DNA from 2 places in the Neomicrococcus aestuarii genome. Region 2 is predicted to be linked to the other one. Evidence: riboswitches for the same ligand, from Rfam matches in the RefSeq annotation. Region 2 holds a riboswitch; the other holds the start of a gene.

Region 1 (3,406 bases), 820 kb from region 2:
CCGCGACGCGTGACATGTACGGCTTCGCGGTAGGGGACGCGCACGTACCTATTGAGCAGGATGACAGTGGGTCGAGACAAGATTTCTTGTGGACCCACCACAGGGTCTTCGTAGTCCTCGGCGAGGATGCTCGCTTTGCCAGTGAGCACAAGCAAAAGCGCTCGGCGGAAGGTCACTACCGCGAGCGGTTCATATCCAGCATTCAGTACAAGAGTTCGCATGTGCGGTCCTCTGGGGTCCTGAGCGTTGCGGCTACGTCCTGTGCTCTAGCCGCAACTTCGAGCGTGGGATCACTTTCTAGATTAGCGCTTGCGCGTCAGAGCGCAGATTTCTCCCACCCGCGCGCACGGGCGTGTCGCAACTCACGCCGTGCGATTGCCTGGTCTTCTTGCAGGTGGAAAACAAAAGAACCCCCGGAAAACCGGGGGTTCTTTTGAATGTCATTGTCTCTGTAGCTATTAGCCAGCGAGGGTGTAGTAGCCGTAGAGCGGGTTACGCGAGACCGAGTGGATCATGGTGTCCACGGTGGGGTTCTGCGCACCGATCATCATGCCGTTTCCAAGGTAGATGCCAACGTGGCCGCCACCGTTCTGGAAGACAAGGTCGCCTGGCTTAGGGTTGCTCGTGCGAACGAACTGGCCCGAGCCAAGGATTGCGGAGGTGCCGCGGGAAATGCTGATGCCGTGCTGCTTGTAAACCCACTGCAGGAAACCGGAGCAGTCCCAACCGGATGGGGAAGATCCGCCCCAAACGTATGGAACACCCGAGTAACGGGAAGCCGTAGCAGCGATGCCGCTGAGGTTTGCCGTGTTCACGGAGGGAGCAACTGGAGCAACGCTCTTAGTTGCGGCAGCCGAGGACGTCGACGATGCCGAGCTACGGGTTACTGGAGCAACGCTGGTGGCTGCTGTAGCGGAAGAAGTCGACGAAGCCGAGCTACGGGTTACTGGAGCAACCGAGGAGCTGGAGGACGTCGAAGACTGAGTGTTAGACGTAGAAGTCCGGGTGTTGGACGTTGCAGTCCGGGTGTTGGACGTTGCCGTCTGCGCCGAAGCGGTGGACTGAGCAGAGGTGTTTTCCTGAACGGAAGACGTTTCCTCGGTCTCAGCTTCAAGAGCTGGGCTGTTGGTAACAGCAACCTCTGGAACCTCAACTACAACAGGCTTTGGCTTTGGCTTTGGTGCCGGCGCGGTCTTTACAGAAGCGCGAACCGGAGCAACAGCCTTCTTTTCCTTGACGGAAGGAGCAACAACAGCCGATACAACGGTGGACTGAAGAGCAACACGCTCGATGTTCAGTGCATCCATCGGTGCTGCAGCAGCTTCACGAGCTGCGGGGTTTGCCTGAGCTGGAACGCCCAGGGTCAGGACCATGCCCGAAGCAGCCGCGACGACAGCCGCGGAGCGACCAATCGAACCAGCGTTCGTGGCCACGGCCTTAGAGATACCCGCAATAGAGTTTGAACGGGTAGTGCCGGCTCGACGCCGACCCAAAGCAATACGCTTCGACAATTTAGTACCTCTCCCAGCGCCTGCGAGGTGAGCTGTCGGGTTCGAAGACTTTCGTCTTCGACACACGTCTATCGCTAAGAGAGTTTGTGTGCTTAACCCCAAGGGCCCAAAGTGTGTGAGGCCCAAATGGGTCCCCCGCCATCGCCAATAGCTTTCTTGCGAACGGACCTCGAGCAGCGGCGATGTTCGGCTTCCCACTCAAGGGTGCCCTTCCATTTCGTCCGAGCACGCTTTAAACGGTACTTGATAAAAGTTTCAATGTCACATTCTGATCACGAAAAGGAGACGGAATGATCACGGGAAATTAGACGATCGTCTAAAGTTCCGCACGAATTCAAGGCTCCTACCCATCACGCACAGGATTAAAGAAATCCACAGCGCTTAATCAACGGGGCGCGTTATTGTTTCGTTACACCGTAATGGTGCGAAACATGGCCGTTATTAGGCACCAGGAGTGCGCACAAAAATGTGCTGTGAAACTTCGGCTGGAAGTTCCAGTGCTCCCTCGACGCCCTCGACGCGAACCAAGATGTATCCGGGTGAGCGCTCAAGGGTAATAGTGGCTCCCGGGCGGATACCGCCTTCGTTCAGCTGCGTGAGCAGTTCCGGTTCCACCTGAATGGTTTCAGCCAAGCGCAGCACCACCATAGGGCCCGTTGCGCCGGCGTCCAGCGCGGCATCAAGATTCGTCACGGGGACAGCAATGTCAGCCCAACCCGGTCCGCCCAAAACTTCTAGGCCCGGAATGGGATTGCCGTACGGAGAGACCTCCGGCTTTCCCAATAGTTCAAAGAGACGGCGTTCGACTCGCTCGCTCATGACGTGTTCCCACCGGCACGCTTCATCGTGGACATATTCCCACTCAAGACCAATGACGTCGGCTAGCAGTCGCTCAGCGAGACGGTGCTTTCGCATGACCTCGGTGGCAAGGGTTCGGCCGGTCTCCGTGAGCTCCAAGTGGCGGTCTCCGGATACGTGGACAAGATCGTCACGCTCCATGCGGGCCACTGTTTGAGATACCGTAGGCCCGGAATGTCCCAAGCGTTCGGCAATGCGGGCACGCAAAGGAGTAATGCTCTCTTCTTCGAGCTCCAAGATGGTGCGCAAGTACATCTCAGTGGTATCGATCAAGTCAGTCATTGCATCTCCCGGAACTTCGTGCAGGAACGAGCTTCCCGCCGCCTGAACGTCTCCACTACTTTAGCCGTGGTTTCTGAAGTGTTCACATTCTGGGCACGGATGCGACATCCACAGGCTAATTGCACAAAATATAGGGAAGCGTTACTTCCTTACAGTTCTAACGTCTCACCCCACACCCCCCTGAAAGGTCCACGTCTTGACCAACATCACCATCCCGCAAGAGCTCCTGCCCCTCGATGGACGATTCGGTGCTGGCCCCTCTAAGGTCCGCGACGAGCAGATCCAGGCGATCGTCGACGCGCAGCGCACTATTCTGGGTACGTCCCACCGACAGGCCCCCGTCAAAAACCTCGTCAAGAGCGTTCAAGAAGGACTCAAAGAGTTCTTTGGCGCCCCTGAAGGCTACGAAGTCATCATGGGCCTCGGCGGATCTACCGCGTTCTGGGATGCCGCAAGCTTTGGTCTGGTTCGCTCGAAGGCACAGCACTTGTCCTTTGGTGAGTTTGGCTCCAAGTTCGCCGCGGCCACCAACAAGGCGCCGTTCCTTGACGCTTCTTCCATTTTGAAGTCGGAGCCAGGAACGCGTCCCGCTCCCGTGGCCGAAGAAGGTGTGGACGTCTACGCCTGGCCGCACAATGAAACGTCCACCGGCGTTTTCGCTCCTGTCCAGCGAGTTGCGGGCGCCGATGCCGACGCCCTTGTGGTTGTTGACGCAACGTCAGCCGCCGGTGGCTTGCATGTAGATGTTTCCGAGT
Region 2 (3,406 bases):
ATGCTCCAGAACGTGGGCCTGTCGCTGCTGCTGATTGCTGCCCTGATCCCCCTGGCACTCTTTGGGGTGCTCGGCTTGGCAACGGTAGTCCTGATCCACGAACTGGCCGAAATCGTCGTGATTGCCAACGGTGTCCGGGCCGGTCGGCTCCGCCGCAAAACCGCGCTACAGACCGTGCAGCCAGCCTCGATCCTGGAACCCTCGGCATGAGCGGCCAACTTGTGGCTCGTTCCTCGGCGCAGGTTCGAACCGCGCGTATTGTCAGGGCCGCGATGCTGCTTGGAGCCGTTGTGCTGGTCTGCGTGGATCTGGCCCTCAAGGCATTGGCCGAAAGCTTGCTTTCCAACGGTAAGGTAATCGACCTGGGGCTGATCAACCTCCGGTTGCTCTATAACCCGGGCGTCGCGTTCAGTTTTGGCGCGGACCTTCCCGCCTGGGCCATCGTGGCGGTCACCGGGCTGATCATCGCCGGACTTACCTGGTATGCGGTTTCCTCGGCACCAGCCATGGGCAGAATGTCCCGGGCGGGTGCAACGTTGCTGCTCGGCGGGGCCTTCGGCAATTTCATTGACCGGTTGGACGGGCGCGGCGTGGTGGACTACCTGCACACCGGGTGGTTCGCCACCTTCAACCTGGCAGATGTGTTTGTTACAGCGGGAGTTGTTCTGTATGCACTCGGAGCGCTTCGTCCCGCCCCTTCCAAGGGCGGCGACTGACCACCTCTGCGCATGCGCGCTGACATGCTGGCGAAACTGAACCGCCGACGTCCCGTAAGACGGTCGTTCAACGGGAAGCAAGTGTGGCCCCATCCAAGAGAATCGAATGGGGCCACGCAACTCTAAGCTCTATTTAGCTGGCCAAGGTGTAATAGCCCATAAGGGGGCCGTACGGGCTGTCCGCGTCGCGGATGACGGTGCCCACACTGGGGTTCTGGGCGCCGATGATCTTTCCATTGCCGATGTAGATACCGGCATGGCTTCCGTTGTTCTGGTAGACCAGGTCTCCGGGCTTGGGGTTGCTGGTTTTGACGAACTTTCCGCTGGTACGGATGGCCGTGGTGTTGTGCGGCAGGCTGATGCCGGCCTTGCCATAGACGTACTGAATGAACCCCGAGCAGTCCCACCCGGCGGGGCTGTCTCCACCCCAGACATACGGGGCACCCTTGTACGACAGAGCCATGCTGGCGATATTACCCAATTTTCCGCTGGAGGCGGTCTTCACCGCTGAGCCCTGGTCTTCTGCTGCTTTTGAAGCCCCCGACTGCGGGGTGACGGTGACGGTGCTGGCGGTTGGCTGAATGCTGGACCCGGCGGCCGAAGGATGGGTGTGCCGAGTCGTGGCGGCACCCTGGGCCCCGGAGGTTGAGGCCTTGGAAGCCGCATGGGAATGTCCTGCCCGTGAAGTCACCGGTGGGGCTGCATGGGTGTGATGGGAGTGCGTCGCACCCGAACGCGGAGCCGGACTGGAGGTAACGGAGGCGCGGGTGGACTTGTAGGTCCCGGATTTAGGCGCCGTTGTCGCGCTGATGCTGGCACTGTCACCGGAGGAGGCGTACGTGGGCACCGAAAGGGCACTGCTGGGCAGCTGCTGGGCTTGGCTGGGGGCCGCCAATCCCAGTGCTAGACCGGAAGCTGCGACAACAATGATTGCTTGGCGACCGAAGGTACCGGCATTGAAGGAAACGGCCTTCGAGAGCGTTTCCATGGGGTTGCGGCGGACCGGTGTTGCTCGGTGGCGAGCGTGGGCATGACGAATGGACATGATGTGTATACCTCTCCCAATGCCTGCGGGGTAAGCTGTCGGGTTCGAGTGGGAGTCACTCGGTCCTGCACACCGAAGATCGGCATGAGGACTTAACCCCTAGGGTCCTGATGGACCCGAAGATGGGTCCCCCGCCACTGCCAGTACATAAGCGAACGGTCCCCGACATGGTGGCAGCGCTCGGCAATCCATCCGGGGTGACAGACTCCAATGGAGCCCGGTAAAAGAAAAACCTACAGCAAAAACCCCTCAAAAGTCACATTCCGATAACGAAGCAATATCTTTTTGATAACGTCTGGAGATGCAGTTTGACTCTTGGGGTTTTGTATATCGGTCTGTGACTAGACTTTCAGCTTCAAAGTCCAGGCTAGTCACGGAGGTGAGAGTGCGCTCGCGTTTCCGCGGGTCGTACCACAGGGCCTTGCCCGCGGCTGAACGGCGCGTTAACCAGATTGGCAGCTGGTGGCTGACCAAAATAGCTTCCGCCTCGCGGCCGCCAAGTTCCACCGCACGATCGCGGTGTTCAACAATGACGGCCATCAGTCGTTCAACCTGGCCCCGATAGGGCTCCCCCCAGGATGGACGAAATGGATTGATGACACAGGACGGTGGTTTCTGCGGTCGTCGCATAATTCTGTATAGTCCCTCAAAACGGTTCGCAGCCTCGATGATTCGATCATCGATTACGATGTTCGGGTCCAGGGCCTCGGAGGTCAACTGCACCGATCCCTGTCCTACTTGAGGTAGGAGAAGACGCCCATCATCCCGGCCTCGGCGTGGTAGGCGTTGTGGCAGTGGGTTAGCCACTGGCCCGGGTTGTCCGCCTCGAAGTCGAAGACGATGGTTTGCCGGGGTTTGATGATGACCGTGTCCTTGCGGGCGCCATGGTCGGCCAGCTGGAAGGTGTGGCCGTGCAGGTGCATGGGGTGCCACATGTCGGTGTCGTTGGTCATCGTGACCCGCACGCGTTCGTTCAACCGGAGTTCGAAGGCGCCCTCGAAGGGGTTGGCCGGGTCGAAGCGTCGCCCGTTGATGCCCCAGTCGTACTCCATCATCGATCCGGTGAGGCGTACCTCGTGGGTCCTGGTCGGGTCCTTGGGTGGGAGCAGGACGGATTCGTGTGCCTTCAGTCGGCTGCCATCGAGCACGGTTCCGCCCAGGGTCTGCGGGAGCCGACCGGAGAGCGTGGTCTTTGGACCGGCTGCGATGATGCCGTAGGCGTGGCCGGTCTTGCCCTCGGGCAGGGCCAGTACGGGCACCGCCTGGTCGCCGAGGGTGATCAGCACGTCCAGGCGTTCGCCCATCCCCAGGACAACGGCATCGGCCTGGCGGGGCTGGACCGGGAACCCGTCGGTGTGGGTGATGGTCAGTTCCTGGCCGGGGATCCCGACCCGGTAGGCGGTGTCTCCGGCCGCGTTGATCAAGCGCAGGCGGATCCGGTTGCCCGGGGTGCTGGAGAAGGTGTCCGGGTCGGATGGGGGGCGGCCGTTGAACAGGTGCACGGGGATCTTCACGTCGCCGGCGTCCCCGCCCAGATAGTCGCTCTCAGCGCCCATGAGCATGTGCTTCATGGGCATGCCCGAGGAGCTGTCCTGGCTCATGGACCCGTGGTCCATGCCCGCCATGCCGGCCATGCCCTCCATGT

The links. A riboswitch is a leader RNA that binds a small molecule or an ion and turns the genes downstream of it on or off. The one in region 2 is predicted to bind cyclic di-AMP.
Region 1: it holds a riboswitch for cyclic di-AMP, as region 2 does, so the genes downstream of both, HD598_RS04940 (C40 family peptidase) here and HD598_RS08700 (C40 family peptidase) in region 2, are expected to answer to the same signal.

What each region holds. Positions count from the first base shown of each region.
Region 1 covers NZ_JACHDR010000001.1:1,112,269-1,115,674, forward strand. Annotated here, with positions in the region: gene HD598_RS04935 (HNH endonuclease) at 1-221, opposite strand, end outside; gene HD598_RS04940 (C40 family peptidase) at 459-1,511, opposite strand; cyclic di-AMP (ydaO/yuaA leader) riboswitch at 1,515-1,703, opposite strand; gene HD598_RS04945 (metal-dependent transcriptional regulator) at 1,953-2,651, opposite strand; gene serC (phosphoserine transaminase) at 2,848-3,406, shown strand, end outside.
Region 2 covers NZ_JACHDR010000001.1:1,929,713-1,933,118, reverse strand. Annotated here, with positions in the region: gene HD598_RS08710 (heavy metal translocating P-type ATPase) at 1-210, shown strand, start outside; gene lspA (signal peptidase II) at 207-716, shown strand; gene HD598_RS08700 (C40 family peptidase) at 850-1,761, opposite strand; cyclic di-AMP (ydaO/yuaA leader) riboswitch at 1,768-1,925, opposite strand; gene HD598_RS08695 (histidine phosphatase family protein) at 2,011-2,484, opposite strand; gene HD598_RS08690 (multicopper oxidase family protein) at 2,496-3,406, opposite strand, start outside.